4 regions of the Methylocystis iwaonis genome follow, and region 4 is predicted to be linked to each of the others. Evidence: predicted binding sites of a transcription regulator. Region 4 holds the regulator's gene; each other region holds the start of a gene.
The links. The regulator LexA, encoded in region 4, represses DNA repair genes until DNA is damaged. The targets are predictions, from matches to a motif close to TGTTCNNNNTGTGTTCNG.
Positions count from the first base shown of each region.

Region 1 (7,349 bases), 1.3 Mb from region 4:
CGGCGCAAGTCCAATTTGCCGGCTTCGATCTTGGAGAAGTCGAGAATGTCGTCGATGAGCTGAGCAAGCGACCGGCTGGAATCGCCGATCGCCTCGACGTAGCTCGCCTGCTCCGCGTCGAGCCGCGTCATCGCAAGAAGCTGCGCGAGCCCCATCACCCCATTGAGGGGCGTGCGAATTTCGTGGCTGACGGTCGCAAGAAAGCGGGATTTGGCCAGACTCGCGGCCTCGGCCTTATCGCGCTCGGCCGCCGCGGCGCGCAGCTCCCAGATTTCATCCCGCAGCTTTTCGAGCTCCGCCTCGCGCGCGCCGCGCTGGCTCCTGCGCAAGGCGACGAAAACCGCGCCCCCGAACAGCGCCAAAGCGGCGATGATCGCCATAAGCTCCACAGCGCTCATGCCGCGACCCGCCGCGCCGCCAGACCCGCACGATAGGAGAGCGCCTCGGCAAGATGCGCGCGCGCAATCCGTTCGGCGCCATCGAGATCGGCGATGGTGCGGGCAAGTTTCAATACGCGATGGAAGCCGCGCGCGCTCAGGGCGAAACGATCCGACGCGTCCCGGATCAGCGCAGTCCCCGGGCCGTCGAGCTGCGCCACCCGCTCGATGACCGACGCAGGCGCAGCGGCGTTGGCGAGGACGCCCGGCAGTCCCAACGCCTCGTAACGCTCCCGCTGCAAGGCGCGGGCGCGGGCGACGCGCGCTGCAACCTCGCGCGAGCCTTCGGCCGGCGGCGGCAGGACAAGATCGGCGGCGCTGACAGCGGGCGCCTCGATCTGGAGATCGAAACGGTCGAGCAGCGGCCCGGACAGACGCGCCTGATATTGCGCCACGCACCGTTCATTGGGCTGCCGGCGGCAGGCGAAGCCGGGATCGAGCGCGTGGCCGCAACGGCAGGGGTTCATCGCCGCGACAAGCTGGAAACGCGCGGGATAAACCGCCCGATGATTGGCGCGCGCGATGGCGACCTCGCCGGTTTCGAGCGGCTGGCGCAGACTGTCGAGAACTTGCGGCTGGAACTCCGGCAATTCGTCGAGGAAGAGCACGCCATTGTGGGCAAGCGAAATTTCGCCGGGCTTCGCGTGGGTTCCGCCGCCGACGAGAGCGGCCATGGAAGCGGAATGATGCGGCGCGCGAAACGGCCGCCGGTCGGTCAGCTCGCCCCCGGCGATCTGCCCCGCCACCGAATGGATCATGGAAACTTCGAGCAGCTCGCGCGGCGTCAGCGGCGGCAGGATCGACGGGAGCCTTGCGGCGAGCATGGATTTGCCCGCGCCCGGCGGTCCGCTCATCAGCAGATTGTGGCCTCCCGCCGCGGCGATCTCCAACGCCCGCTTGGCGCTCTCCTGCCCTTTGATGTCAGCGAGATCGGGAAGATCGGCGGCCCGCGCGCGCACCGCCGGCTCGGGCCGAGCCAAGACCTGCGTTCCTTTGACATGATTGACGAGCTGAATGAGCGAGCGCGGCGCGAGCACCTCCATCTCTCCCGACGCCCAGGCCGCCTCCGGCCCGCATTCCCTGGGGCAAATCAGCCCCTGCCCGCGCGCATTGGCCGCCACCGCCGCCGGGAGCACGCCGGCGACAGGCGTCAGCGTCCCGTCGAGCGCGAGCTCGCCGAGGACGACAAAGCCTTCCAGCGCATCGGCCGGGATCGCGCCAATGGCCGCCATCACCCCCAGCGCGATGGGCAGATCATAATGGCTGCCCTCCTTCGGCATGTCGGCGGGAGCGAGATTTACGGTGATGCGCCTGGCGGGCAGAGCGAGGCCGGAGGCGATGAGCGCCGCCCGCACCCGCTCACGCGATTCGGCGACAGCCTTGTCGCCGAGGCCAACGACATTGAAGACGACCGAGCCGGGCGCAATCTGGACCTGGACGTCCACCGGGCGCGCTTCGACGCCTTCGAAAGCGACCGTCGCCACCCTGACCGCCATAGCAATGCTCCCAGAAAACCACCGGCCGCCTGAAACAGAGCTAAATTAACTTTCGGGGCTTGATCGCGCAAGAACAATATACGAACATTCGAGCGCTCGCTCGTAAGCTTGCCGCATTGTCAAATATGTTTAGGCTCCCTGGCGTTTCGGAGAGCCCGAGGAGGAGGCCGATGAAGAGATTATCGACAAGCCGCGCCGCCGCTAAGTTTTTGGCGGCGACGCTTGTTATCGGAGCGCTCGGCGCGGCGGCGCCGGCTCAGGCGGCGCGATGCGGCAATGGCGCGGGCGGCTTCGAGGCGTGGAAACAGGCGTTTGCCGAGGAAGCGCGCGGGCGCGTCGGCGCCGCAGGCATCGACGCCCTCATGGACACCCATTACAACTCCCCGACGATCGGCGCGGATCGCGGCCAGAAGAGCTTTCATCTCTCTCTGGAAGCCTTCATGACGAAGCGCGGCGCCTCGGCCATCGTCGCGCGCGGACGCCAGCTCAAACATTCGCAGGCCGCGCTCTTCTCCTCGATCCAGAGCCGCTATGGCGTGCCGCCGGGCCCGCTTTTGGCGATCTGGGGCATGGAGACGGGTTTCGGCGCGGTGCATGGCAATCAGCACGCGCTGTCCGCCGTGGCGACGCTCGCCTATGACTGCCGACGGTCGGACTATTTCACAGATCAGCTCTACGCCGCCCTCGAGCTGATCGACAATGGGAGACTGTCCGCCAGCGCCCGCGGCTCCATGCATGGCGAGATTGGCCAGACGCAGTTTCTGCCCAAGAACATTCTGCAATATGGCGTCGGCAATTTGGACAACGCCTCGGCGGCGCTGATGTCCACGGCGAATTTCCTGCACGCGCATGGCTGGCGCGCGGGGGCGGGCTATCAGCCGGGAGAGCCCAATTTCGAGGCGATCCAGGCATGGAACGCCGCCTCGGTTTATGAAAGAGCCATCGCCATCATCGGCCGCCAAATCGACGGCGGCGGCGAATAGCTCGATTTGCTAAGTCCGCCGCTTGGAAAACGGCGGACTTACATGATGACGACCTATTCTGCGGCGGTGCTGTATCTGTCGGTCTCGTCCCGTTCCTCGGCTTTTTCTCCATCGGTCTCGGCCGCCTCTTCTTCAACCGTCTCTCGGGACGGGTCCGCGTCCGGGTCGGGGCCGTCGATCGGCGGCAGCGGCGGCGTCTTGAAAGCCGCGGCGGCGGTGGCGATCTGCGGCGGCGGCATGCGGCCGCGATGCACGAGATAAATGAGGAAAGCGGCGACGACGCCAAGGCCAAGCGTCAGATAGATCGGCAGATCGCGCATGAAGGTGCGATCGACCGAGAAAGGAAAGCGCGACACCCATTGCTCGCCGTGGTCGCCGGTCACGGTCACGATGCCGACGAAATAGCCGCCCTCCTTGAAGGTGTGCTCGAAATTCACGGTACCGGTTGGATAGAGCTTGGGCGGCTGGTAGGCGACGGTCGCCGCCTCGAGATTCTCGTTCTCCTTTTCCGGACCGCCCACGTCCTTGACGATACGTATCTCGATCTTCATGTCGCGGAGCTCTTGCTGCTCCGCGTCGAGCACCATGATGATCGGGCCGGTCGCGGGGATGTCCTCGCAGAACTCGTTTTTCGAGGCCTCGGGCAAATAGCCCGTGAAGTTCATGACGTCGGGGCCGATGTAGAGCCGGCAGCGGCCTTCGGCGGCGCCCAGGCGCCCATGCGCCTCCGCCGGCGCGGCGAAGAGCCCTGTGAAAGCCAGAGCGCCGGCGGCCGCAAAAGTTCGGAGCAGCCTCATGTAGCTATGAAACGACGTCGGCGCGTCATCACTCATCTTCTCCTCCTGGTCCTCGTGCGGCAAGGACACGCGACTCCCGGGACATCCGCATTGCGCCGCGCAATCCCGCCGCTCCGGCGGGAAGCCGGGCGACGCCCTTCCCTCGATGTTAGCGTAATCCGTTTGAACGGCAAGGGTGCGACAATCAGTCATCTATGCGGCTTCGCACCATGGCTGGCCGCGCATTTTTCCCCTCGAAACGGCCTGGACGCCCGGGCGCGCAGGGGAAGTTGAGGGCTCCTGGCACGGCGCTTGCGCTTTTCGCAACCGCACAAAAAAAGCCCGAACCGGCGGCGCAGCCGTCATTGCGCGGCAAAGCGACGAAGCGATCTGGAGTTGCGATGCGGCCCTGATCGCTCCGCTCGCAATGACGGATCCGGGGCGTTTCCTGGCGAGCGGCGCGACGCCAAGCCTGTTCTCTACTTTCCATTAATCCTCGCGCCACCTTAACAAGAGTTCATCCAGGCGCGCCTTGCCACCCAAATCGGGCCAAGCCATATTGCACTCAGCCATAATGGTTGAGGCTACGAGCGATGGTCGGAAATCCGTCCGCGCCGGCCTTGGGAGATCGAGAGGATCGCTATGTCATATTACGACCGCAACTCGAACTTCGGCTACGGCCGCGGGGTCGCCCGGTCGACCACGGCCGAGATCGACGAAGGCCTGCGCGGCTATATGCTGGGCGTCTACAATTACATGACGCTGGGCCTCGCCGTGACCGGCCTCGTGGCGCTGGGCACCTATATGCTCGCGGAGCCGCAATTCGTCGGCGGCAAGCTGGTGGCTCTATCGTCCTTCGGCCAGGCGCTCTATCTCTCGCCGCTGCGCTGGGTGGTGATGCTGTCGCCGCTCGCTTTCGTCTTCCTGATCGGCGCGCGCGCCCAGACCATGTCGGCGGCGACGGCGCGTAACCTGTTCCTCGCCTTCTCGGCGTTGATGGGCCTGTCGATGTCGTCGATCCTGCTGGTCTACACCGGCGTATCGGTCGCCCGCGTGTTCTTCATCACCGCGGCGGCCTTCGGCGGCCTCAGCATCTACGGCTATATGACGAAGCGCGACCTCTCGGCCTTCGGCTCCTTCCTGGTCATGGGCGTGTGGGGGCTCGTTATCGCCGGCCTCGTCAATTTGTTCCTGCACTCCAGCGGCCTTCAGTTCGCGCTGTCGATCCTGTCGGTGCTGATCTTCTCGGGCCTCACCGCCTGGGACACGCAGAACATCAAGGACATGTATTACGAGGGCGATGGTTACGAAGTGGCGCAGAAAAAGAGCGTCTTCGGCGCGCTGTCGCTCTACCTCGACTTCATCAACATGTTCCAGTCGCTGCTGTATCTCTTCGGTCAGCGCAACGACTGACGCTTTGAGGCGGCCTAAGCCCGATCCGGAGAAGCCCCGCGTAAGCGGGGCTTTTTTTGCCTATTCCGCGCCGACGATGCGAAGCCCCTTGTCGAGCACGCGCAAAACGCGCGCGAGGTCGTGCCCGCGCCGCATGACGAGCCCGCCGGCGGCGATCACCGCATAGGCCCCCTGCTTGCGCGCCAGCTCAGGATTTTTTTCGATTCGATATAGCGGCGCTTCGCTGGTCCGCCGGAAAATCGAGAAAACCGCCTTGGCGGGCGTGAAGTCCAGCGCGTAATCCCGCCACTCGCCGGCGGCGACCTTGGCGCCGTAGAGATTGAACAGGGCGTTGAGCTCGCGCCGGTCGAACGAGACCTGCGCCGCCGCCCGGTTCTCCGCCCCCTTCGCGTGGTCCCCCTGCCCCGAGCGTCCGGAGCCGCCCACCACCACAAAGGCTGGGCGGGAACGGCTGGGCTCCGTCGTCTCCGACTCCGCCATGCATGTTCTCCAAGCTTGCCATTATGTTCGCGCGATGCGGGCTGCGGGGCAAGCGTTGTTTGTCATCGACGCGACATATTAAAGGGCTTCCGCGCCTTAACCTCAGCACCTACAGTCATTAATCACAATTTAGCCTGCATTGGGCCCCTTGCGCGTCAAACGGCTAGCCCAATATTTCTTCTCATTGCCGCGACCGGCTTCGGCGCGCTTTTCCGGTTTTCGTCAGCCCCCCAGCCCCCCGGGATCGCGCGTTCTCAAGTCGCAACAGGTCCGGTGATGACGGGCCGGCCGGGAGAAATCCCGCGCCGGCCCTGTCTTTTGACCGCTGTCCCCTTGCAATTTTTGGACAAATGCCAAACTCAAGCAGCGCGCCGCAAGGCCGCCCATTTTGCCTTTTTAATCAGGACTCCCGCGCCGGAGCCTGACCGATTTGGAGCACTCATGACCAAAGACGCTGTCACTGCCGAAGCGCCGCAAGCCGCTCAGTTCGGCTTCGAAGCGGATGTCGCGCAGCTTCTCGAGCTGATGACGCATTCCGTCTATTCGGAGCGCGAGGTTTTCCTTCGCGAGCTTATTTCGAACGCCGCCGACGCCTGCGAAAAGCTGCGCTACGAATCACTCTCCGACGAGAGGCTCGCGGCCGAGGCCGGCGCGCCGCTGGTCACCATCGCGCTCGATAAGGAAAAGCGCCAGCTCACCGTCGCCGACAATGGCGTCGGCATGTCGCATGACGAGCTTATCAGCGCGCTCGGCGCCATCGCCAATTCCGGCACGCGCGCTTTTCTGGATAAGCTCGGCCAGGAGGGCGCCGGGGAAGGCGCGTCGCTGATCGGCCGGTTCGGCGTCGGCTTCTATTCCGTCTTCATGGTCGCCGATCTGGTCGAGGTCGCCACGCGGCGCGCGGGCGATGACCAAGCCTGGCTCTGGTCGTCGCAAGGCAAGGGAACCTATTCGATTGCGCCGCTCGCGCTCGACGACGCGCCAAAGGTCGGCGCGCGCGTGACGCTGCATCTCAACGCCGAATCCGACGAATTTCTCGAGCCCTGGCGCATCGAGAACATCGTGCGCGAACATTCTGGCGCTGTCTCGACGCCGATCGACCTCATCGAGGAGCCTGGCAAGGAGCCGCGTCGAATCGCCGACGGTCAAGCGCTCTGGACCAAGCCGAAGTCGGAGATCACCGAGGAGCAGTACACGGACTTCTACCGACAGCTCTCGGGCTCGTTCGACGAGCCGGCGCTGACGGTGCATTGGCGCGCGGAGGGCCGCACCGAATATACGGTGCTCGCCTTCGTGCCTGGCTCGCGTCCGTTCGACCTCTTCGAGCCCTCCCGCAAGAGCAAGTCGAAGCTTTACGTGCGCCGCGTGCTCATCTCGCGCGACGTCGAGCTTCTGCCAGCCTGGCTGCGTTTCGTGCGGCTCGTGGTCGACAGCGCGGACATTCCCCTCAATGTCTCGCGCGAGATGGTGCAAAAGAGCCCCGTCATCGCCTCGATCGGCAAGGCGGTCGCGACGCGTCTCCTCCAGGAACTCAAAAAGCTCGCTGAGAACGAGCCCGAGAAATTCGCGACAGTGTGGGAAAACTTCGGCTCTGTGCTGAAAGAAGGCCTGCACGAAGACCCGAGCCGCCGCGACGATCTCTTCGCGATTGCACGGTTCACCTCGACGAAATCCGACGGCGAGACGCGCACGCTGAAAGATTACGTCGCAGATCTGCGCGAAAATCAGACCGCGATTTATTACATCACCGGCGACGATGCGACG
Region 1 covers NZ_AP027142.1:2,671,053-2,678,401, forward strand. Annotated here, with positions in the region: gene QMG84_RS12945 (ATP-binding protein) at 1-398, opposite strand, end outside; gene QMG84_RS12950 (YifB family Mg chelatase-like AAA ATPase) at 395-1,933, opposite strand; gene QMG84_RS12955 (lytic murein transglycosylase) at 2,104-2,916, shown strand; gene QMG84_RS12960 (hypothetical protein) at 2,970-3,749, opposite strand; gene QMG84_RS12965 (Bax inhibitor-1/YccA family protein) at 4,335-5,105, shown strand; gene QMG84_RS12970 (DUF2794 domain-containing protein) at 5,166-5,585, opposite strand; gene htpG (molecular chaperone HtpG) at 6,027-7,349, shown strand, end outside.
Region 1: QMG84_RS12950 (YifB family Mg chelatase-like AAA ATPase) is a predicted target of LexA. The motif match lies at 2,003-2,020, and genes of this name have one in related genera.

Region 2 (7,349 bases), 1.5 Mb from region 4:
CCGGGAAGCCTCCCGATCATATGGTGATTGGTAAGCCGGACGAAAGCGCGTCCGGCGGGTCGTGCCGCCTCGGCTTTACGAGGCGCGTGTCTGTCGCCGGGCGATATGCCAGTCCGCAAGCTTTTCGGCAATGAAAAAGGCCCGCAGGGCGGGCCTTTGAAAACCGGGAGATATGAGCGGGGAGGGTCAGTCCGACTATTCCTTGTCGTCGCCGTCGCCGGCATCGAGAATTTTCTCGGCAATAAGGCCCGAGTTTTCGCGGATCGCTTGCTCGATGCGCTGTGCGGCTTCCGGGTTCTGGCGCAAAAAGCTTTTGGCGTTTTCGCGGCCCTGGCCGAGGCGTTGGCTGTCGTAGGAGAACCAGGCGCCCGATTTGTCGACAACGCCGGCCTTCACGCCAAGATCGATGAGCTCGCCGAGCTTCGAGACGCCTTCGCCATACATGATGTCGAATTCCACCTGTTTGAAAGGCGGGGCGACCTTGTTCTTGACCACCTTGACGCGCGTCTGATTGCCGATGGTCTCGTCGCGCTCCTTGATGGCGCCGATGCGGCGGATGTCGAGACGGACCGAGGCGTAGAATTTCAGCGCATTGCCGCCCGTCGTCGTTTCCGGCGAACCATACATCACGCCGATCTTCATGCGAATCTGGTTGATGAAGATGACGAGCGTGTTGGAGCGGGAGATGGAGCCGGTCAGCTTGCGCAGCGCCTGGCTCATCAGGCGGGCCTGCAGGCCGGGTTGCACCTCGCCCATTTCGCCTTCGATCTCGGCGCGCGGCGTCAAAGCCGCGACCGAATCGACAACGAGCACGTCGACCGCGCCGGAGCGCACCAGCGTGTCGGTGATCTCCAGCGCCTGCTCGCCGGTGTCGGGCTGAGAAATCAGCAGCTCGTCCAGATTGACGCCGAGCTTGCGGGCGTAGACCGGATCGAGCGCATGTTCGGCGTCGACGAAAGCGCAGACGCCGCCGAGCTTCTGCGCCTCGGCGATGACATGCAGGGTCAGCGTGGTCTTGCCCGAGGATTCCGGACCGTAAATCTCGACGACGCGACCGCGCGGCAGGCCGCCGACGCCAAGCGCGATGTCGAGGCCCAGCGAGCCGGTGGAAATGGTCTCGATCTCGACGGCTTTCTGATTTTTGCCGAGCCGCATGATCGAGCCCTTGCCGAAGGCGCGTTCGATCTGCGACAGGGCGGCGTCCAACGCCTTGGTCTTGTCCACGGACGATCCTTCCACGAGGCGGAGATTAGCTTGGCTCACGGCTGAAATCCCTTCTGGCATGATTTCAATGGCGGGGGCAACAACAACTCTGGCGCAATTGTGCATGATTTGTTCTCGAAGCCAAGTTCATTTTTTGTTCGCGTGAATATAAAAGCCGAGAAGGTGACTGCTACCGTAACCATGGGAGCCTCGCCGCCATCGGGCGCAGGTCGCGATATTGACGCGGGCCTTGCCGCTTCCCATCTGCGGGGCATGCGCCCTCGCATCCCCGCCGTCATGCCCTCCGTTGTCGTTCGCTCGGCGCTTCTGGTTTTGGCCCTTGCACCCTTTGCCGCGCGCGCCGACGACGCTCCGCCGTCGATTATCGCGCCGGAAACCGAACGCTTCACGCTCCAGCCCGCCGATGGCGGGTTTTTGCGGATGAACAAGGACACGGGCGCGGTTTCCTTCTGCTCGGTGAAGGAAGGCGTCTCCGTCTGCCGGCTCGGCGCTGACGAGCGCACGGCTTTTGAAGCCGAGATCGAGCGTCTGCGCGCCGAAAACACGCGGCTGAAGGCTGCGGGCGTCGCGCCGCGCAGGCCCTCGACGCTGCCCGATGAACAGGAGTTCGAAAAGGCGCTTTCCTTTACCGAGCGGTTTCTGAGACGCATAATGCGGCTCTTCAAGGAGGAAGCGCCGACGGGAGGCGCGCTATGAGCGCAGGAGCCGTGCGCCGATGACCGATGAGAGCCCCTTCTCCAATTGGCCCCATCTCGATAAGAAACCGCCGCGCCCCGAGCGCGAATATTTGATCCTCCCCGGCGCAGCCGAAGCGGAACGCACTACGGAACCCTTGCACATGGCGTCGAATAACGGGCTCGAAAATTTCCTCGGCGGCTCGCCCCTCAATGTGGTCGTGCGGCTTTTCTTCATCTCGCTTGTCGTCGGCGCTTTGCTGATGTGGCTGGAATTGCGGCCCGTCGACATTTTGCGCGGCGTGCAGGCTTTTATCGACCGCATTTCGTCGCTAGGCTTGGGCGCGGTGAAGGAGCTTTTCAGCTATGTGCTCGCCGGCGCGGTGTTTGTGGTGCCGGCGTGGCTCGTGTTGCGGCTGATGAATATGGGCGGACGGCGGTAGGCGCTGGCCTCTCAGGCGCGAATCAGAAGCCTTGCTCGACCGTGAAGCCTCGTACGAGATCCGCTCGATTGGTTCGCTGTCATCCCTGACGCTCGCGTCGTTTGGACACAGAGGGAATCACCGCCGTCATTGCGAGGAGGCGGAGCCGACGAAGCAATCCAGGGCCGCATCGCTGCTCTGGATTGCTTCGCTTCGCTCGCAATGACGGGCGCTGAATACCCATGCGAGCTATTCAAGCGGAAACGGTATCACAGACCGTGCTTTTCCCAGACGGACCGGATCTGAGCTTCGGTGGCGAATTCTCCCCGCGCCGCGGCCGCTTTCGAACGGGCGATCGCCGCCTTTTCGTCCGGCGACAACGAAACCGGGGCGCCGCCCTCGCCGGTCAGCTCGATTATCATTCGCGCGATCTCGTCCTGATCCTGCGGCGGCAGGCTGCGCAGGACTCCCACCGCTTCGTCGAGGAGCTTTGTCATCGGGTCAGCATATAGCGCGGCGACCGCGCGGTGAAGCCAATCGGTCTATCGCCGTCTTATTGTCGAGGTCAGATCGTCCGGATCGTAGCGCCGCGGCGGCAGCGGCGTATCCGGCGCGTTGATCGGACCGAGGCTGTCGCCGCCGTCGAAGGCTGCGGCGGGCGGGCGGCCGGTCGTGTCATTATCGGTCTCTTCGCCGGCCATGGGCCTGGCGTTCCGCATGGCGACGAGCGGCGATTGATCGGGCGGCGGCAGGGTCTCCTCCGGCGCGGGCTTGCAGATCGTGCGCGAGCGCCCGTGCTGCGCCAGGTCGACGTGGATATGGTTGTAGTGGAAGGCGTTGGAGCCCGGCGACAGCACGGTCGAGAAATGCGCGCAGGAGCCGCGGTGCACGTCCATCAGGAAGGCGCGCGTCTGCTCCTCGCCGCGCCACCAATCGCTCACCAGCGTGATCTTGCGGCCGTCCTCCAGCACGAAGCCGCCGATATCGAGCGCATTGCCGAAGGAATGTTCCGAAAGCTGCGCGCCGCTCTGATTATTCATGCCGCGGCAGGCGTAGGAGCCCATGGAGTCGATGCGCACGACGCGCTGGCCGAAGCGCGCCTGCGCGGCGGGCTGCACCGTGTCGGCGACCCAGGATTCGAGCTCCGCCACCATGGGGCAGTCGAGCGTCGCCGTGGAATTGAAGGAGACGGCGCCGCCTTGCAGCGCAGTCACTTTGAACGGCTTGGTGAGCCCGCAAATGCCGGGGCCTTCGAGCTCATTGGCCAGAGCGATGAATTCTGTCGGCTGCACGCGGCGCTGCGCGATGCAGGCGTTTTCGGCGTGCGTGCGCCAGGCCGGGCGCTGCGGTCTGAACGGCCCGGAGCAGCCGCCAAGCGTTGCGGCGACCAGAAGCAGGAGGAGTGTGGCGCGGCGGAGCATGCCGCCTAGGGTTACGAAGTCTTCGTTAACCGGGCGTCGAAAAGTTTAGTTAACAGCGTGATATTCCAGGCGTGTGGCGCGGCTGCCCCAAACGGCTGCGGCCGGCGTTTCCGCCGGCCGCAGTTTTTGACTTCTTACTGCGCGCTTCCCTTGCGGGCGCGCATAAAGCTTTCGAATTCGTCACGGTCGCGGGCGCGGCGCAGCTCGGAGATATGTTCCGAGAATTCGCGCTCGGCCTCGGCGAGCTTGCGGCGCTCCTCTTCGAGGCGGGCGAGCTCGCCCTCACGCCATTCGTCGAAGGCGACATTGCCCGTCGAGCGCATGAAGGAGGGGCCAGCCCAGCCGCGCGAGGCCTCCTTGGAGACGTCGCCGAAGGCGCTGCGCACTTTGGCGCCCTGCTCGGCCGCGAAGGAGAAGAGGTCGCCCTCATAGCCGAAGCTCTTGCCCCATAGCTTCAGGAACAGCAGGGCGAGACCGATCGGCCAGAAGATCATAAAGCCGATGACGATGGCCGCGACTTCGAACGGCCTCCAATGCGCGCATCCTCCCTGACGCCCCCAGGCGGAGGAGTGCATGCGGGAATCACGATCGCAGCTCATGTTTGGCTCCAGTTGATGGTCGGCCCCGGTCTCCCGGCGGCCGATGTTAATGTTATACACATTAACATAGAGACCCGCAAGAAGGCGGAAGCCAGGCCGGCTTCCTTGCCGCGCCCCGCCGGATATCGGGACGCCGCAGCCCTCTTTCAAGCGCCGTCGGGCTCGCAGCTCAAAATCCAGGTGCGGCTACAGAAGGCGACGTAAATGCGCTCCTGCCCGAGCGCATGTCCAAGCTCATTCGCCAGCTCGTTGAGCATGGCTTCGATCTCTTCTTCGGGCAGGTGGCCGAGATAGGCGTGCACAGCTTCGCCGTTGAAGATCGCGACGGGCTCACGATCGGAGCCGGCCGTGCCGTCGTCCTTCGGCCAAGCGTAGGTCACTTCCGCGCGGGTGAACATGCCCGAGAGCGCGGGCTTGCCCGCCTCGACGCGCCGCCGCATCCAACTGCGCGCCGTGCGCACGGCTTCCGAAATGTCATAGACCCGGCCCTCTGGGTCCCAGCCCTCTCGCAAACCGACTGTAATGCGGAAATCGCGCCGGGGTCCAAGAGAGCCCGGGACTATGCGATAAGGAGGCTTACTCTCGCTCATGGGTCGAAAATTAGGGCGCGTCGGCGTGAGATGGCCATCCGCGCGAGCGTGCTTATTCCAACTCAGCTTCCGCCGGGGTCGCTTCGACCGCTGCGGTCTCCTGCTTGGGCGTGCGCTTGAAGGTCGATTTTCGGCCGCGCAGCGTCTGCAGGATTTTCGCGCCATTGGCGAAGGCGAGATAAATGAACAGCGGCGGGAGCGAGCCGACCGTCTTGGCGAAATCCACGACCGTGCCGCGCTTCAAGGCGAGATAGGGGGGCAGGGTGATGCCGAGCGCCACCATCGCCGTCATGGCCAGGATCAGCTCCAGCAGCCCGGCATAGGGCGCGAGCGAGCCATGCAGCAGCGCGCCGAGCGCGAAGGCGATCAGGCCAATCGCCGCCGCCGGGAAGAAGACTTGATGGGCGACCAGCGAGATCGCAAGCACGCGCTTCGCAAGCGGCCAGGGCGCTTCCCAGATCGGCAGGATGGTCTTCTGCGCGACTTGCACGAAGCCATTGGACCAGCGCCGCTGCTGGCGGCGGAAATCGCGGATGCCGTCCGGCACCTGGCCCGGGATTGGCGGCTCGGAGACGAAGAGCCCATGCCAGCCGCGCAGCTCTGCGCGAACCGTAAGGTCGAGGTCTTCGCAAAGCGAATAATCCGACCAGCCGCCGGCGTCCTCGACCGTGGCGCGGCGCCAGATGCCGCCCGTGCCGTTGAACTGGAAGAGCCAGCCGGCCAAGGCGCGCGAGCGCTGCTCGACCATGTAATGGCCGTCCTGCACGAGCCCCTGAGCGCGGGTGAGCCAATTCGTTTCGAAGTTCTGGAATTCGCAGCGCGACTGCACGAAGCCGGCGCGATCGTCCGTCAGAAACAATGGCACCGTGCGCTTGAGCCAGTTTGCCGGCGGCCTAAAATCGGCGTCGAGCATGGCGATGAAGGGCTCGTTCGTCAGCGTGAGGCCATAGGCGCAGGCGCCGGCCTTGAAGCCCGAGCGATCCGTGCGGCGCACATGATCGATGATTGCGCCCTGAGCCCGCAACTCCTGCGCCACGCGTTCGGCGCGCTCGGTCGTTTCATCGGTCGAATCGTCGAGAAGCTGAATGCGGAGCTTGTCCTTCGGCCAATCCAGTTGAGCGACGCAGCGCAGCGATTGCTCGGTGACCAGCGGCTCGTTGAAGACCGGGATCTGCAACAGCACATGCGGCAGATCGGCGCCCGGCGTCGCCGGCGCGTCCGGATCGCGCGCGCCGCGCAGCCAGTCGTAGAGGAAACGTCCGATGACGACGAGATAGCCGAGCCCGATGGCGACCAGGATGGCGGCGCAGAGATAGGCGACGGCGTCGACGAGGAAGGTGACGAGTCCGATAAGCAAAGGGTTATCCTTCTTCAGGCGCGGGCCGCGCCGCCGCACGCGCGTGGACCTTGCCGTTGGCCCAGACCACCTGATTGGTCATCCAGGCGTTCACCCAGACTGCGAGCATGACCGCCTCGCGGACAATGAAAACCGCAGGCGCCGTCCAGGATAATTGCCATCCTTTCGCCAAGGAAAGCAATGTTTCCAGCGTGAACCAGAGGGCCGCGGTAACGGCGACGCCCCAGAGCGGCGCCACGCCGAGAAGCGGGGCCGCAAGCCATCCTGCTACAAGTGACGGAAAAGCTTGGGTGTTCATCTCGAGCAGGAAGGAGATCAGCTCGTCGTTGCGGCGCGTGACGCTCCAGCGCAATTGCCGTTGATAAACATCGTAAAAGCAACGCGCGCCGAGTTCCTGTCGCACCGGGCGGTGAGAAAAAACAGGACGTTGGCCGATTCGCCGCATGGCCTTGGCCAGCGCATTGTCTTCGCCCACCGTATGCGAGATGGCGTCGAAGCCGCCGGCCCGGAGGAAGTCCGAGCGGCGGAAGAGCATGATCTTTCCTATTCCGTGTCCTTGCCCCAGGCATGAAGCGAGGAACAGGATTCGGGCATGCGGGCCGTTGATGATCGCCGCTTCGACATGGGCGGGAAAGTTTTCGAGCCGCGCGCAATAGGGAATGGCGCAGACCAGCCCGACGTCGTCTCCAAGCTGGCGGACATGTTCGGCGAGGGCGTCCGGCTCCAGAAGGACATTGGCGTCCTTCATGAAGATCACGTCGTTTTCCGCCTGCATGAAGGGCGCGTAGAGATTGTCGACCTTGGGGCTCGCCGCAAAACGCGCCGTCGAGGCGAGCAGGCGCGTGGGCGTCTCAGTGTGGCGGCCGAATATCTCGCGGATTTTTCGCACGGCCGGCGAGTCGGTCTCGACCGCCGAGGCGGTGACGTCGAACTGCGGATAATTCTGCGCGAAGGCGGATTCCTGCGTGCGCTCGAAGCCGTCTTCCAGAAGCTTCAACGGCAGGACGATCGAGACCGGCGGCTGGTCGCGCCGGCGCGCGCGGCGGCCCACGATGTATGGCT
Region 2 covers NZ_AP027142.1:3,561,903-3,569,251, reverse strand. Annotated here, with positions in the region: gene recA (recombinase RecA) at 196-1,263, opposite strand; gene QMG84_RS17065 (hypothetical protein) at 1,387-1,920, shown strand; gene QMG84_RS17060 (DUF6460 domain-containing protein) at 1,940-2,341, shown strand; gene QMG84_RS17055 (hypothetical protein) at 2,590-2,817, opposite strand; gene QMG84_RS17050 (extensin-like domain-containing protein) at 2,863-3,741, opposite strand; gene QMG84_RS17045 (DUF2852 domain-containing protein) at 3,876-4,340, opposite strand; gene QMG84_RS17040 (hypothetical protein) at 4,487-4,852, opposite strand; gene QMG84_RS17035 (glycosyltransferase family 2 protein) at 4,983-6,287, opposite strand; gene QMG84_RS17030 (glycosyltransferase) at 6,292-7,349, opposite strand, start outside.
Region 2: recA (recombinase RecA) is a predicted target of LexA. The motif match lies at 1,348-1,365, and genes of this name have one in related genera.

Region 3 (7,349 bases), 130 kb from region 4:
CGATATTTCACTTCCAGCGTTTCGCGATCGTAGCGCTTGCCCTTGCAGACGTCGCAGGTGACGTAGACATCCGGCAGAAAGTGCATCTCGATCTTGATGACGCCGTCGCCCTGACAGGCCTCGCAGCGCCCGCCCTTCACATTGAAGGAGAAGCGCCCCGGCGCATAGCCGCGCGCCTTTGCCTCCGGCAGGCCGGCGAACCATTCGCGGATCGGCGTGAAGGCGCCCGTATAGGTCGCGGGATTGGAGCGCGGCGTGCGGCCGATCGGCGATTGGTCGATGTCGATGATCTTGTCGATATGCTCCAGCCCTTCGAGCTGATCGAAAGGCGCGGGAACCTCATGGGCGTTGTTGAGGCGACGCGCGATTGCCTTGTAGAGCGTTTCGATCACGAGCGTCGACTTGCCGCCGCCGGAGACGCCCGTCACCGCAGTGAAAAGCCCCAGCGGAATTTGCGCGTCGACATCCTTGAGATTATTGCCGCGCGCGCCGGAGAGCTTGAGCCAACGCCCCGGCGTCGGCTTTCTCAGCTTGTGAACGAGCCGCACCTGCTTCTCGCCGGTGAGATATTGGCCGGTCAGCGAGACAGGATTGTCCATGATCTCCTGCGGCGTTCCCTGCGCCACGATCCGCCCGCCATGAATGCCGGCGCCGGGGCCGACGTCCACCACATAATCAGCGGCAAGTATCGCGTCCTCGTCATGCTCCACGACGATGACGCTGTTGCCGAGATTGCGCAGCCGGCGCAGCGTATCGAGCAGGCGGTCGTTATCGCGCTGATGCAGGCCGATCGACGGCTCATCGAGAACGTAAAGCACGCCTGTCAGTCCCGAGCCGATCTGCGAGGCGAGACGAATGCGCTGGCTCTCGCCGCCCGACAGCGTGCCGGAATTGCGCGAGAGCGTCAGATAATCGAGGCCCACGTCGACAAGGAAGGTCAGCCGCTCGCGAATTTCCTTCAGGATGCGGAAGGCGATCTCGTTCTTCTTCTTGTCGAGTTCGCCCGGAAGTTTAGTGAACCACTCGAGCGCCATGCGCACCGAGAGTTCGGACACCTCGCCGATATGCTTGCCGGCGATCTTCACCGCGAGCGCTTCCGGCTTCAGGCGGAAGCCTTCGCAGGCAAGACACGGCGTCGCCGACATGAAGCGCCCGATCTCCTCACGCGCCCATTCGCTATCGGTTTCGAGAAACCGCCGCTCCAGATTGATGACGACGCCCTCAAAGGGCTTCTTCACGTCATAGGCGCGGAAGCCGTCCTCATACGAAAACTTGATCTCCTCCTTGCCGGAGCCGAAGAGAATGACGTTCCGCGCTTTCTCGGGCAGGTCCTCCCAAGCGCTGTCGAGGCGGAATTTGTAGTGCTTTCCCAGCGCTTCGAGCGTCTGCATGTAATAGGGCGAAGAGGACTTCGCCCAAGGCGCGACGGCCCCTTTGCGCAAGGTCAGCTTCGGATTGGGCACGACGAGATCGGCGTCGACCTTCTGCTCGCAGCCGATGCCGCCGCAGGTCGGACAGGCGCCGAACGGATTGTTGAAGGAGAAAAGCCGCGGCTCGATCTCAGGAATGGTGAAGCCCGATACCGGGCAGGCGAATTTCGACGAGAAGACGATATGGCCCGGCGCATAATGGGTCGAGACATTGGCCGCCGCCTGCGCGAGTTCCGCGCTGGCTTTGCTGTCGGCGAATTCGATCACCGCCAGCCCGCCGGCGAGATCCAGCGCCGTTTCGAAACTGTCGGCGAGGCGCGACGACATATCCTTGCGGACCACGATGCGGTCCACGACCACGTCGATATCGTGCTTCAACTTCTTATCGAGCGGCGGCGCGTCGGCGATGTCGTAATAGGCGCCGTCGATCTTCAAACGCTGAAAGCCGCGCCGGGTGAATTCGGCGATCTCTTTCTTATATTCACCCTTGCGGCCGCGCACGACGGGCGCGAGCAGATAGAGCCGCGAGCTTTCCGGCAAAGCGAGCACGCGGTCGACCATCTGCGAGACCGTCTGGCTCTCGATCGGCAGGCCGGTGGCCGGCGAATAAGGCACGCCCACGCGCGCCCAGAGCAGGCGCATATAGTCGTGGATCTCCGTGACCGTGCCCACGGTCGAGCGCGGATTTTTGGAGGTCGTCTTCTGCTCGATGGAAATGGCCGGCGACAGCCCGTCGATCTGATCGACGTCGGGCTTCTGCATCATTTCCAGAAACTGGCGGGCGTAGGCCGAGAGCGACTCGACGTAGCGTCGCTGGCCCTCGGCGTAGATGGTGTCGAAGGCGAGCGACGATTTGCCGGAGCCCGACAAGCCCGTGAACACCACGAATTTGTCGCGGGGGATCGTCAAGTCGACGTTTTTGAGATTGTGCTCGCGGGCGCCTCGGATGGAGATGGTCTTTTCGTCGGCCGCACGTCTGGCGGCGTCGAAGGTCTTCTCTAGCGTCTGCGCGGATTTCTTGCTGGTGCTCGCCATTTGCCGAAGGCTGGTAGAAACGCGGGAAACGTTAATCTAAGCGCTGCCGGGGACAAACGCCACTTGTTGCGTTGCGGAAATCGCAGACGATGCGCAGGGCCCCCTGAGCTGCGCCCGGCAGAAAAGGGTCAATGGACGCGAAGCGTCCAGCGGTATTTCGCCGGGCGGTCGTTCGCGTCTCGGGACATCATGGATGCGCCATAGGACAATTTGAGCGTGTACGTCCCTGTTTCCGGCAGGGGGTAGGGACCCAATTCGAGCTCGTCCGTGCCGTCGCCGCTGGGAAAGACCAAATTTTCATGCGCGATGGGGTCGCCCCGCAGGGTCGCAACCTGACCGGCGCGGGCTTCGAACGCCGCGGCGCAGCCCGGCTTGGCGGATGACAACATGCAGGAGAACGAGATCGTATCCGAACCCCGCTTCATTTTCAAAATAAGCGGGCATTTTTCATTGCCGGGCTGACAGCCGGCACCATGAGCCACGCCGGAGAAGAAAACGCCGGCGCCCAACGCAAATATCAGCTCGATAGGTTTCATTTGGGCCTCAAACGGGTGAGTAAAAAATGCCGTTCATAATTTGCTTCGTCGATCAGGCTCGCCCAGCCAAACTTCCCCTAGAGGGCCACCAAATGCACACCACGTCATGGCCGGGCTTGTCCCGGCCACCCACGCCGCGCAAACCACGGCGACCGCTGGGCGTACATCGACGCCCTGCCTAAACTTATCATTCACGACCACGCGTCCAGTTAGGACTGTGCCCCTCGGCGTGGGTGGCCGGGACAAGCCCGGCCATGACGCTCCCGAAATCTGTGGCTCCCCTAGCCCTGGGAGGACAGTTAGAGACGTCAGGCGTCGTCGCCGCCGGAACCCGACGAGTCGCCCCAGGAGCCGAACGACGACGAGTCCCCCGACGATCCGCCGGAGCCCCCGCCCCAGCTATGGCCCACGCCCACCTCGGCATGGGCCGGCGCGCGCGACAGGATTTGGCCGGCAAGCCGAGAAACTGGCATGGATTGCAGCCAGACGTGGCCCGGCCCGATCAGCCGCGCAAAAAAGAAGCCCTCGCCGCCGAAGATCATGGATTTGATCCCGCCGACGGGCACAACGTCGAAACTGACCGTCGCGGTCTGCGCGACGAGGCAGCCGGCGTCGACGTGAATCTCCTCCCCCGGCGCGAGCTCACGCTCCACCACCATGCCGCCGGCGTGGACAAACACCCAATCCTGCCCGGCGAGGCGCTGCATGATGAAGCCTTCGCCGCCGAAAAGCCCGGTCATGATCTTCTTCTGAAAGGCCACGTCGATCTTCACGCCCTGCGCCGCCGCGAGGAAGGTCTCGCGCTGGCAAAACAACTCGCCGCCATAGCGGTCGGGACGCAGCGCCAGGATCTTGCCCGGATAGGGCGCCGAGAAGGCGACGCGCGCCGGGCCCCCGCTCACATTGGCGAAACGCGTCATGAACAAAGTCGCGCCCGAGAGCACCCGCTTGGCGCCGCCAAGGAGCTTGCCGAAAAAGCCGGTATTCTGCTCGCTGCCGTCGCCGAAGATGGTCTCCATCGAGACCGCCGCATCCTTGAACATCATCTGGCCGGCCTCGGCGATCATCGCCTCGCCGGGACGCAGCTCGGCTTCGAGGAACTGCAGCTCATGGCCCTTGATCTCGAAGGCGAGCCCCTCGCCCGCCTGCAGCGCGGGCTCGGCGGCGCTCCATTGCGTCAGACCGCCGCCCCCGAGAAAGGAGCCGCCGCCCTGGATACCCTGCCCGAGAAATGAGGTCTCATTATCGCCCGCGCTCATGCGCTCCTCCCGTTGGAATCTGGCTGAATCTTAGCGACGCTCCCGCCTGCGAACAATCTTCCAACGTGGACGCGCTCGGATTTTGCCGCCATAAGCGCGGCCTATAGAGGCTGCGCCAGAGACCGGCATGAAGAAACCCCTTCACCACCTGCTCTACGTCCAGGTCCTCGTCGCGATTGCCCTCGGGGCGCTATTCGGCTGGCTCGCGCCGGAGATCGCCGCCGCCGATTGGGTGAAGGCGCTCGGCGACGGTTTCGTGAAGCTCATCAAAATGGCGATCGCGCCGATCATCTTCTGCACAGTGGTTTCAGGCGTCTCGCACATCGAAGACGCCAAGAAAGTCGGCCGCGTCGGCGTCAAGGCGCTCCTCTATTTCGAGATTGTCTCCACCTTTGCGCTGGCGATCGGGCTTCTGGTCGGCAATCTGCTGCAGCCCGGCACGGGTTTCGCCGGCAAGCCCGACGCGGCGGCGGTCGCGAAATATACCGAAGCCGCCGCCAAGCACAGCGGCGTCGATTTCCTTCTCGACATCATCCCGGAGAGCGCCATCGGCGCCTTCGCCAAGGGCGATATTCTTCAGGTGCTGCTTTTCTCCCTGCTTTTCGGCTTTGCGCTACTGTCGCTCGGCGAGAAAGGGCGGCCGATGCGCCATTGGGTCGACGACGCCGGCCACGCCATGTTCGCGCTCATCGGCATCGTGATGAAGGCCGCGCCCATCGGCGCCTTCGGCGCCATGGCCTATACGGTCGGAAAATACGGCTCGGCGGCGCTTCTGTCGCTGGGCGGCCTGATCGGCGCCTTCTACCTGACGTCGGCGCTTTTCGTCGCCATCGTGCTCGGCGTGATCGCGGCGGCGGTGGGCTTCAACATCTTCCGTTTCCTGGCCTTTCTCAAAGACGAGCTGTTGATCGTGCTGGGCACGTCTTCTTCCGAAAGCGCCCTGCCCGCCTTGATGGAGAAGCTCCGGCGCCTCGGCTGCTCCCAATCCGTCGTCGGCCTCGTCGTGCCGATGGGCTACAGCTTCAATCTCGACGGCACGAATATCTATATGACGCTGACGAGCCTGTTCATCGCGCGGGCCATGGGCGTCGAGCTGGATTTCACCCATCAGGCGACGATCCTTGTCGTCGCCATGCTGACCTCCAAGGGCGCGAGCGGGGTCTCCGGCGCGGGCTTCGTGACGCTGGCCGCGACGCTCACCGCCGTCGATCCCTCGCTGGCGCCGGGCATGTCCTTCGTGCTGGGGATCGACAAATTCATGAGCGAATGCCGCGCGCTGACCAATTTCATCGGCAATGGCGTGGCGACGATCGTGGTCTCGGCCTGGGAGGATGAACTCGATCGGGAGAAGCTGGCGGCGGAGCTGGCGCCCTCATCCGACCCCTGCTGACGCAGGGGCCACCTTCTCCCGTAAACGGGAGAAGGGAGAGCCGCCCAAGTTTTGGATCACAGATCTTTCAACACGTCTCCTTCTCCCGCGCGCGATCGCACTTGCGGGAGAAGGTGGCCCTCGCGTAAGCGAGGGTCGGATGAGGGCGCTTGCGCCGACGCCTGTCGGATGCTAGAACAAAAAAAGAACATGAGCCCGGCGGCGCCGACGCATCATCTGTGGACAAATGATTCCCGCGCGCGAGATAGGCAAACCGTTGCACTAGAGTGCTCCGCAGAAAGCAAGTGGAGAGAGACATGGCGGGTAGCGTGAACAAGGTCATTCTGGTCGGCAATCTGGGCCGCGATCCGGAAGTGCGGACCTTCCCGTCAGGCGACCGCGTCGTTTCCTTCTCGCTCGCGACCACCGAGTCCTGGCGCGACAAGAGCACGGGCGAGCGCAAGGACCGCACCGAGTGGCACAATGTCCAGATCTTCAACGAGGCTCTGGGCAAGATCGCCGAGCAATATTGCCGCAAGGGCGCCAAGATCTATCTCGAAGGCCAGCTCCAGACCCGCGAATATACGGATAAGGACGGCAATCAGCGTCGCGTGACCGAAGTCGTCGTGCCGCGTTTCCGGGGCGAGATGACGCTGCTCGACAGCAAGGGCGGCGGCCGCGGCGAGGGCGATTACGAAGGCGGCGGCTATGGCCAGAGCAGTGGCGGCGGCTCCTTCGGCCGCTCCTCGCCCATGGAGCGCGCGCCCGCCGAGCGCCGACCGGCTCCGCCCGCGGGCGGCGGTCGCCTTTCCGATCAGCTCGACGACGATATTCCGTTCTGAGCCGCTGGGAGCGATGCGGAGAAAGGGCGCGGTATTGCCTCGCGCCTTCCTTTGATATAGCAGGGCTTACGCGGCGCCGCGCCGCCATCGAGAGCCGGACATGAGCCAGAAGCCGATCAACTACCTGCACCTTTCCACGCTGGTCGCCGTCGCGATCCTCGTCGGGACGGAGCTTGTCGGCGCATCCTGGGCGGCTGGCTGGGCGCTCGGCGGCCTGTTCCAGCTCGACCCGATGATCAGCCGCGGCATTGAGATCGTCTTCGCGGCTTTTGGCCTCATCGGCCTCTATTTCTTTATGAAGACCGCGATCCGCAACGAGCCGATCCGCGGCTGAGCGCGCCCAAGCCCTCGTTGAAGCGTCGAGCGTTCCGCCCAGAGAGCGCCGCATTGCGACGCCATAGGCTCCTTGGTTTTCGTCGATAGGGAACTTGAGATGATCGAGAAGCAGGACCGCCGTTCCTTCCTCAAAGTCGCGGCCGCGACGAGCGCGCTCGGCGCCGTCGGCGCCCGGCCGGCCGAAGCCGCGGCGTCGCGCATCTCCAATGTCAAGCTCGGCGAGCCCACGCCCTTCTCCTACGAGGCGCTGAAGCAGGAAGCGCAGCGGCTCGTGAAGGAGCCCTATCGCAAGCCCAATATCCCGGCCCCGGAAATCACCTCGCAGATCGACTACGAGAAGTGGGGCCACATCACCTACAATACCGATCACGCGCTCTTCGCCGACACGAAGGAGCGATTTCCGATCGAGTTTTTCCATCTCGGCATGTTCTTCAAAAAGGCTGTGCGTATCCACGCCGTCGAAAACGGCGTGGCGCGCGAGGTGCTTTACGACACGAGCTATTTCAACATGCCCGACGATTCCATCGCGCGGCAACTGCCGC
Region 3 covers NZ_AP027142.1:1,487,020-1,494,368, reverse strand. Annotated here, with positions in the region: gene uvrA (excinuclease ABC subunit UvrA) at 1-2,465, opposite strand, end outside; gene QMG84_RS07085 (hypothetical protein) at 2,594-3,001, opposite strand; gene QMG84_RS07080 (AIM24 family protein) at 3,310-4,260, opposite strand; gene dctA (C4-dicarboxylate transporter DctA) at 4,388-5,650, shown strand; gene ssb (single-stranded DNA-binding protein) at 5,947-6,471, shown strand; gene QMG84_RS07065 (hypothetical protein) at 6,572-6,805, shown strand; gene QMG84_RS07060 (OpgD/OpgG family glucan biosynthesis protein) at 6,905-7,349, shown strand, end outside.
Region 3: ssb (single-stranded DNA-binding protein) is a predicted target of LexA. The motif match lies at 5,823-5,840, and genes of this name have one in related genera.

Region 4 (7,349 bases):
GCAGCCCCACATTCTGCCGCAGGCATTCATATGTGACCGGCATGGTGGCGGTCGAGCTGCCGGTGGAAAAGGCCATCACCAGCGCGTCACGCACGCCACGGAGGAGGTCGAGCGGCCGCACCCAGCTCTGAAGCCGCACCCGCGTCATGTAATAGCCGGCCTGCAGCGCGAGCCCGATAAGGACAGCGAGCACGAAGCCGCCGAGCGCCACGAAATCATGGAAACCTTTCACGCCGACGATGCTCGCGACGATGCCGAAGACGGCGAGCGGCACGAAGTCGATGATCCAGTGCAGGATCGCGACGAGGCTCGTGAGCGCGACATGCACGAGGTCTTCGACCGTGCGCACCTCATGATGCCTGACGCCGCGCAAGGCGACGCCGAAGGCCAGCGCGATGAAGATGACGCCCATGACCGCGCCGTCGTCGGAAAAGGGCCCGGCGATGCTCTTGGGCACGGCGTCGAAGAACTGCGCGAGCGGATCGACGGCGCCGGAGGCCTTGGCGGCGGGCGCCGGGGGCGGGCCGGCCGTCGTCCAGGCGCCGGGCTGTACGATATTGGCGACAAGCAGGCCGACGCCGATGGCGACGAGCGTATTGGTCAAAAGCAGGGAGACCAGCCGCCGGGCCTCGCCGCCGCCCAAATGGGCGCGCATGAGCGCCTGGACGATGGCGAGCAGAATGAGCGGCGGCGCCAGCGCGCCGAGCACGCGCAAAACGAGCTTGGCGGGCATGGCGAGCGGCGCGGCGTCCGCGCCGAGCGCGACGCCCGCGAAGAGGCCGAGCGCGACGCCGGCGATGATGCGCAGATAAAGCGGAATGGCGCGCCAGCGCGCGAGGACGCCAGCGGGTTTGGCCTGGGCGGATTGCAAGGGACGGGTTTCCTAAAAAGGTTGCGCTCTCGCCGAGTATGCCAGCTTTTTGCGGCTGACATGGGTTCCGCGTGATCGGTTCGGCTGTCATTCCCGACGCTCGCGCAGCGAGCGATCGGGAATCCAGAGCAAAACTAGGCTCTTGTGGCTCTGGATTCCCGATCGGGCCTTCGGCCCGTCGGGAATGACAAACGCCAATGCGAGCTATTCAAACGGAAATGGTATGAGACGTGCGCAGCGGCATTGCGGCCTTTCAAGGCCGCAACGTCTCCGGGGGCGCCGCGTGCCCTTCCGCCCCACTCCCGGCCTTACGCCGATTGATCGAATTTGCGCACCGTCTCCGCGCGCGGCAGGGCGCGTCGCCAAGCGGATGCGGCCGCCCCCTCGTCGCGCGCATTGAGGCGGCGCGGCGCGTCTCTTTCACCTTTGGCCGCCCCCGTCATCGCGGCGACGAGCTGCATGGCGGCGCGCTGGGGCGTCGAGCGCACCAAAGCGACAAGCGCGCGCACGCGCTCCACATCGTGGGCAATCGCCGGATCGGCGCAGAGAAACAAACGGGTCGCGGCGTCGGGGTCCACGCCCAGCGCCGCCAGCGCCAAGGCCAACGCCTCCCCCTGACTATCCGAAATTACGGCGCGGGCGCGCTCTTTCCGGCAGTCCAGAGCGTCGGCGAGGAGCGCCGCCATCGCATCGCGATCCCGGCGCAGCGCGGCGCTTTCGAGACGCGCGACGAAAGCCGGCTCGGCGTGGCGTATCTCCATATGTCCGCTCGAGAGCGCGCGCCGGCAGGCGTTGAGAATGATCCCCGTGCGTTCGAGCCGCATCGCCGCCAGAAAAAGCGCCTCGGGCTCGATCGCGCGATCGTCGCGATCAAGGAGGATGCGCGCCAAAGTGACGTCGTCTCGCGCCGCCAGCAAGAGCGCGCGCCGCGCCGCCGTATCGAGATGCGCGGACCAATTGGCGGCAAGCGCGCGCAGCGTCTCCGTCTCGCCGCGCTGGGCGAGCGCGTCCACGATCTCGCGATCGAGATCCGTGCGTTGCGCCAGCGCGCGCGCGAGCGCCGGCTCTCCCTGCCGCGCCGTTGCAAGCAGATGCTCGCGCGGCAGGCTCGGCGCGAAGGCCAAAGCCAGCTCCGCGCAAGCGCCGCCTTTCTCGAACAGGCGGGCGAAGATCGTCCGCGGGGTTTCCGCATAAAAGCACAGCGGCCGCACGACGCGGGCGACCGACCCCGCGTCGAGAAGATCGATGAGGCCGAGCGCGAGCTGTTCGAATTGCTTTATGTCGCCGATCGGATGCGCGGGTCGTTCAACGAATTGATCGACAACCACCCGCAAAAGCGAGGCGTCGGCAATTCGCCCGCGACTCTTGTCTGACTGCATGACGCGTCCACTACTCAAACACTTACGCAGATTTTGCTTTTCAAATTAACGTCCCGACGTTGACGGAACATTAACCGTCGCGGCTCCCTAATCGCAGTAACGCTTGATTCACCTTTTCTGCAGCGGTTGCGGAGAGTGATATGGGGGACGTCGTCGAGTTCCGGAAGCGCGAAAAAAGGTCGCGCCAAAGCAGCGAGCCGCCTATGGGCGACGCGCAAATCCTGTTCTTCCTCGGCGTGCGCTATCTCCATATGGAAGAGCCGCAGGGCGTCGAAGGCGGCGCCTCTCCCACCCATGGCCGCGGCCCGAGCGGCGGCAAAAGACGCAAGGGCCGCGCGAGCGCGTGAGCGCATTTTAGCCTGCCGATAAACTGGCGTTGGCGCCCCTCGCGCTTCGAGACGCCTGCTGCGCAGGCTCCTCAGCAGGAGGGGCTTCTGCATCGGCGCCAAATATTTAGGCCTCTTCCTGAGGAGCGAGCAAAGCTCGCGTCTCGAAGGACGAGGCCGCCTCGGAGCTTTGCCGACAAACCGACACGGTTCTTCCTATAACCAGGGCGTGGCGCGCCGGCAGAATCCGCATTAACCTTATCCTGAGTCATCCGAACCCAGGGCGTTGGCGTGAGCGAGGCGACGCGCGCGGCCGAGAGAGACGAGCGCGAGGGCGCCCTCGCCCTCCGGCTCGCGCCGCACGCGCGAAGGCTCGCGAGCGCCCTGCGCGACGCCTATGCGCAGGAAACCGAGCTGCGGCGCCCTTTCCTGTGGCGCGCCGTCGCGACCGGCGCGGGCGTCGTCCTTTATTTCGCCGCCGAGCGTGAACCGTCTCTCTTTTTATGCCTCGGCGCGCTGACGGGTTTTGGCGCGCTCGCCTTCGCCACGCGCCGCCACGCCCGCGCATATGCGCTCTTTCTCGCGCTCGCATTGGTGGCCGCGGGCTTTACCTCCGGCGCCTGGCGCGCCGCGCGAGTCGCCGCGCCGATCGTGCCGCGCGTGGGCGTCGGCGAGCTCACCGGCTTCGTCGAAGAAATCGACCCGCGCCGCGCCGGCGCGCGCTTCGTGCTGCGGGTTGCAAGCGCCGAAGGTCTGCCGGGCGGCGTGGCTCCCTCCCGCGTGCGGCTCACCATGCGCGGCGAGCCGAATTTCGCCGCGGGCGATTTCATCGCCTTGAAGGCCCGGCTGATGCCGCCGGCCCGCGCGGCGCTTCCCGGCGGCTACGACTTCTCCCGCGACGCCTTTTTCGCGGGGCTGGGCGGCGTGGGCAATGCGCTGGGGCGGATCGAAACCATGCCGCCGCCCGATCCTGCGCCGCTGTCGTTGCGCTTTTTCGCCTCGGTCGATCGCATCCGCAACGCTTTGGCGCTGCGCGTCTACAAGACGATTGGCGGCGACGCGGGCGCCATCGCCGCCGCCATGGTGACCGGCAAGCGCGATTTTCTGTCGGAAAGCGCGAAGGATCTCATCCGCCGGGCCGGCATTTTCCACATCGTCACCATCTCCGGCATGCAGATGACGCTTGTCGCCGGCATTTTCTTCGTCGGCCTGCGGCGCTTGCTGGCCATGTCGCAGGCGCTCGCGCTCAACTATCCGATCAAGAAATGGGCGGCGGCGCTCGCGATGATCGGCGCTATTCTCTACGATATCGGCACGGGGTCGCGCGTCGGCACGGAACGCGCGCTGGTCATGACGCTGATCATGCTCGGGGCGGTGTTGTTCGACCGCCCCTCGCTCTCCATGCGCAATCTCGCGCTCGCGGCCTTCGCCGTCATGGCCGTCGAGCCCGAGGCGATCATGGGCGCGAGCTTCCAGCTTTCCTTCGCCGCCGTCGCGGCGCTCATCGCCATCTACGAATGGCGCGGCGAGCAGCTCACCGAGAGAAGCACGCGCACGGCTGGGGTCGGCCTGCGCAGCCGCCTCGCCGCGGGGCGAGAGACGATCGCCGAGCGTCTGCTGCATGGGCCGGGCGCGGCGCTTGTCGCAACGCTTTGCGCGACCTCCGCCACCGCCTCCTTCATGGCCTATGATTTCCACGAGTTGAGCCCTTATGTGCTCATCGGCAATCCGATGACGCTGATGGCGATCGAGTTCTTCGCCGTGCCCTGCGCTTTGATCGGCGCGGCGCTCTATCCCTTCGGCCTCGACGGTTTCATCTGGCGCTACCTCGAGATGGGGATCAATCTCGTGATCTGGCTCGCCGGCCTCATCGCCAACGCGCCTGGAGCGAGCCTGCATGTGAAGGCCTTCGCGCCCTGGGCGATGGTCTTTCTGGCGCTCGCCGTTCTATCGGCGGTTCTGTGGCGAACATGGATGTGGCGGGCGACGGCGATCCCGCTCGCTTTGATCGGCCTTATGGGCGCGACCAACGCCGAGCGCTTCGACATCGCCATTCCCGCGACCGGAGAGGCGGCCGCTCTGCGCCGGCCGTCGGGCGAGCTCGCGCTGCTCGGCAAGAAGCCCGGCGCCTTCGCCGCGGAACAATGGCTGCGCGCCGACGCGGACGCGCGCGCCGTCGACGAGGCGAAAGCGGCGTCCTGCGACGACTATGGCTGTATCGGCAAGGCCGCCGACGGGAGGATCGTCGCATTGGCGACGTCACGCGCAGCGCTTCTCGAAGACTGCGCCCGCGCCGCAATCATCGTCACGCCGCTGCGGGCGCCGGAAGGCTGCGAAGCGCCGATCGTGATCGACCGGCGCAAGCTCGCCGAAACCGGCGCGGTCTCGCTACGCATTCTGGAAGGCGGCGCGCTCGCGTGGACGACGGCGCGAGGCGTCGACGAAGACCGGCCCTGGTCGCCGAAACCCGCGCAGCAGATCAGACGCGCGGTGGCGCAGGAGGATGAAAGCGCTGAGGAAGCGGAGCTTGCGGAGCCGCTGGAGTAATCGCGTGAGAGGCGGATTGGGAATCCTTGCGAAAACCACCGCCGTCATTGCGAGCGAAGCGAAGCAATCCAGAGCCGCGACGGCTGCCCTGGATTGCTTCGTCGCTTCCTCGCAATGACGGCGGGGTGACTGTGGATGTCAGTACTTCCGCAGCAAGCTCACCAGCTTGCCCTGGATGCGCACCTTGTCCGGCCCGAAAATGCGCGTCTCATAGGCGGGGTTCGCCGCCTCCAGGGCGATCGAGGCGCCGCGCTTGCGCAGCCGCTTCAACGTCGCTTCCTCGTCCTCGATCAGCGCGACGACGATGTCGCCCGTGTCGGCGTAGTCCTGTTTCTTGATGACGACAGTGTCGCCGTCCAGAATACCAGCCTCGATCATGGAGTCGCCGCGCACTTCCAGCGCGAAATGCTCGCCGCTCGACAGCATCTCGGGCGGCAGGCTGATGGTATGGCTGCGGCTTTGGATGGCGGAGATCGGCGTGCCGGCGGCGATGCGGCCCATCACGGGAATCGCCACCTGTTGATTCGCCTCGTCCTCCCCGCGCTCGTGCAGCGGCCGAACGCGGCCCAGATTGCCTTGAATGACCGAAGGCGAGAACTTCCCGCCGCGCGCGGCCCCGCCGCCCCTGGGCGTCGCCGATTCGGGCAGCCGCAAAACCTCGAGCGCGCGGGCGCGATTGGGCAGGCGCCGGATGAAGCCGCGCTCCTCGAGCGCGAGAATAAGACGATGAATGCCGGACTTCGAGCGCAGATCGAGCGCGTCCTTCATCTCGTCGAAAGACGGCGGAACGCCGGTTTCCTTCAGCCGCTCGTGGATGAAACGCAGCAGATCGCTCTGTTTCTTTGTCAGCATAATCCGCCCCTCGCGACACGAACCGCCGCGCGCCTCGCCCTCAGGCCGCGAGCCTCAAAACAAATCATGAACGATTTATAGGCGTTCCCTGTGCGTTCCGCAACAACTATTGCCGAGGCCGGGTTAACAAAGGCTTTTCAAAAGGAAAGCCGCGCCCGAACGGGTAGCGCTCAATTATTCACAAAGTGGCGATGACGCCCCTCGTGCTTCGAGACGCCTGCTGCGCAGGCTCCTCAGCATGAGGGGCTTCTGCATCCGCGCCAAACACTTAGGCCTCATCCCGAGGAGCGAGCGAAGCTCGCGTCTCAAAGGACGAGGCCGCCTCGGAGCATTACCGACAAACTGAGTCGCGCCCGGACGGGGGGCGGCGCCCTACTTCTTCGGGTTGAGCGCCTTCTTGATCGACGCCGTCGGCCCGTTTTCATCAGCCAAAGCCGACATTTCGCGATGGTGCTCCGGCGCAAGCGCCCGAACGACGGTCGAGGCTTCATGGCTTTGCGCCGCGGCCTTGGCGGCGGCCATGGTCACGACCGGGGATTTCGTCGCAAGCTGCTGGGCGGATTTGTCCACGGCGCGCGCCGGCTTCTCTTCGAGCGCGATTTCCGTCGGCCCCGTCAGCGCCTCGGGCCGGCTGGCCTCTCCCGCCTTCGAGGCGAAGCTCGGATGCTGGCCGCCGTCCTCATAGACGACGCGCACCGGCTTCACGCTCTGGGAAAGCTCGGCGATCTTCTCGTCGTCCTTGGCGGCCTTGGCGGAGACGCTGGCGACGAGCTCGGGATCGCGTTTGAGGGGCGGACAGGCGGAGACCGGGTCCATGGCGCCGCTCGGCGTCGCATTGAAGACATAGCGGCGACCGCAGAAAGCCACCTGCGGCTCCTGCTTCGTCACCTCGAAAACGTCGTTGCCTTCCTTGAGATTCTTCCAGAAGCCGATATTCGCGTCCAGCCGATGCTTGGCCAGATTTTCCGCCGTCATGCGGAACGGATAGGACTGCATCTGGATCGCGCGCTGGCCGCCGTCGAAGCTCGAGCGGGCGATGGCGTAGATCTCGGCGATCTGCGCGTCGGTCATGGAGAAACAGCCGGCCGACGAACAGGCGCCATGCACCATGATCGTGCCGCCCGTGTGGCCCAGGGCGCGGTCGAGCTGGTTCGGATAGCCGACGTTGAAAGACAGATAATAGGACGAATTCGGGTTCATCTGGGCCGGGGTGATCGAATAGAAGCCCTCCGGCACCTGACGGTCGCCTTCCTGCGTCTTCGGGCCGAGCTGACCCGACCAGCGGCACATGGGGAAGGTCTTGAGGTGGATGTAATTCCCGTCCGCGCCCTGTTTCCAGATTTCGAGCTCCGCCTCTTTCTTATAGGCGCGGAT
Region 4 covers NZ_AP027142.1:1,356,793-1,364,141, reverse strand. Annotated here, with positions in the region: gene QMG84_RS06510 (dicarboxylate/amino acid:cation symporter) at 1-871, opposite strand, end outside; gene QMG84_RS06505 (DUF2336 domain-containing protein) at 1,180-2,250, opposite strand; gene QMG84_RS06500 (hypothetical protein) at 2,454-2,597, shown strand; gene QMG84_RS06495 (ComEC/Rec2 family competence protein) at 2,868-5,123, shown strand; gene lexA (transcriptional repressor LexA) at 5,262-5,975, opposite strand; gene QMG84_RS06485 (L,D-transpeptidase family protein) at 6,348-7,349, opposite strand, start outside.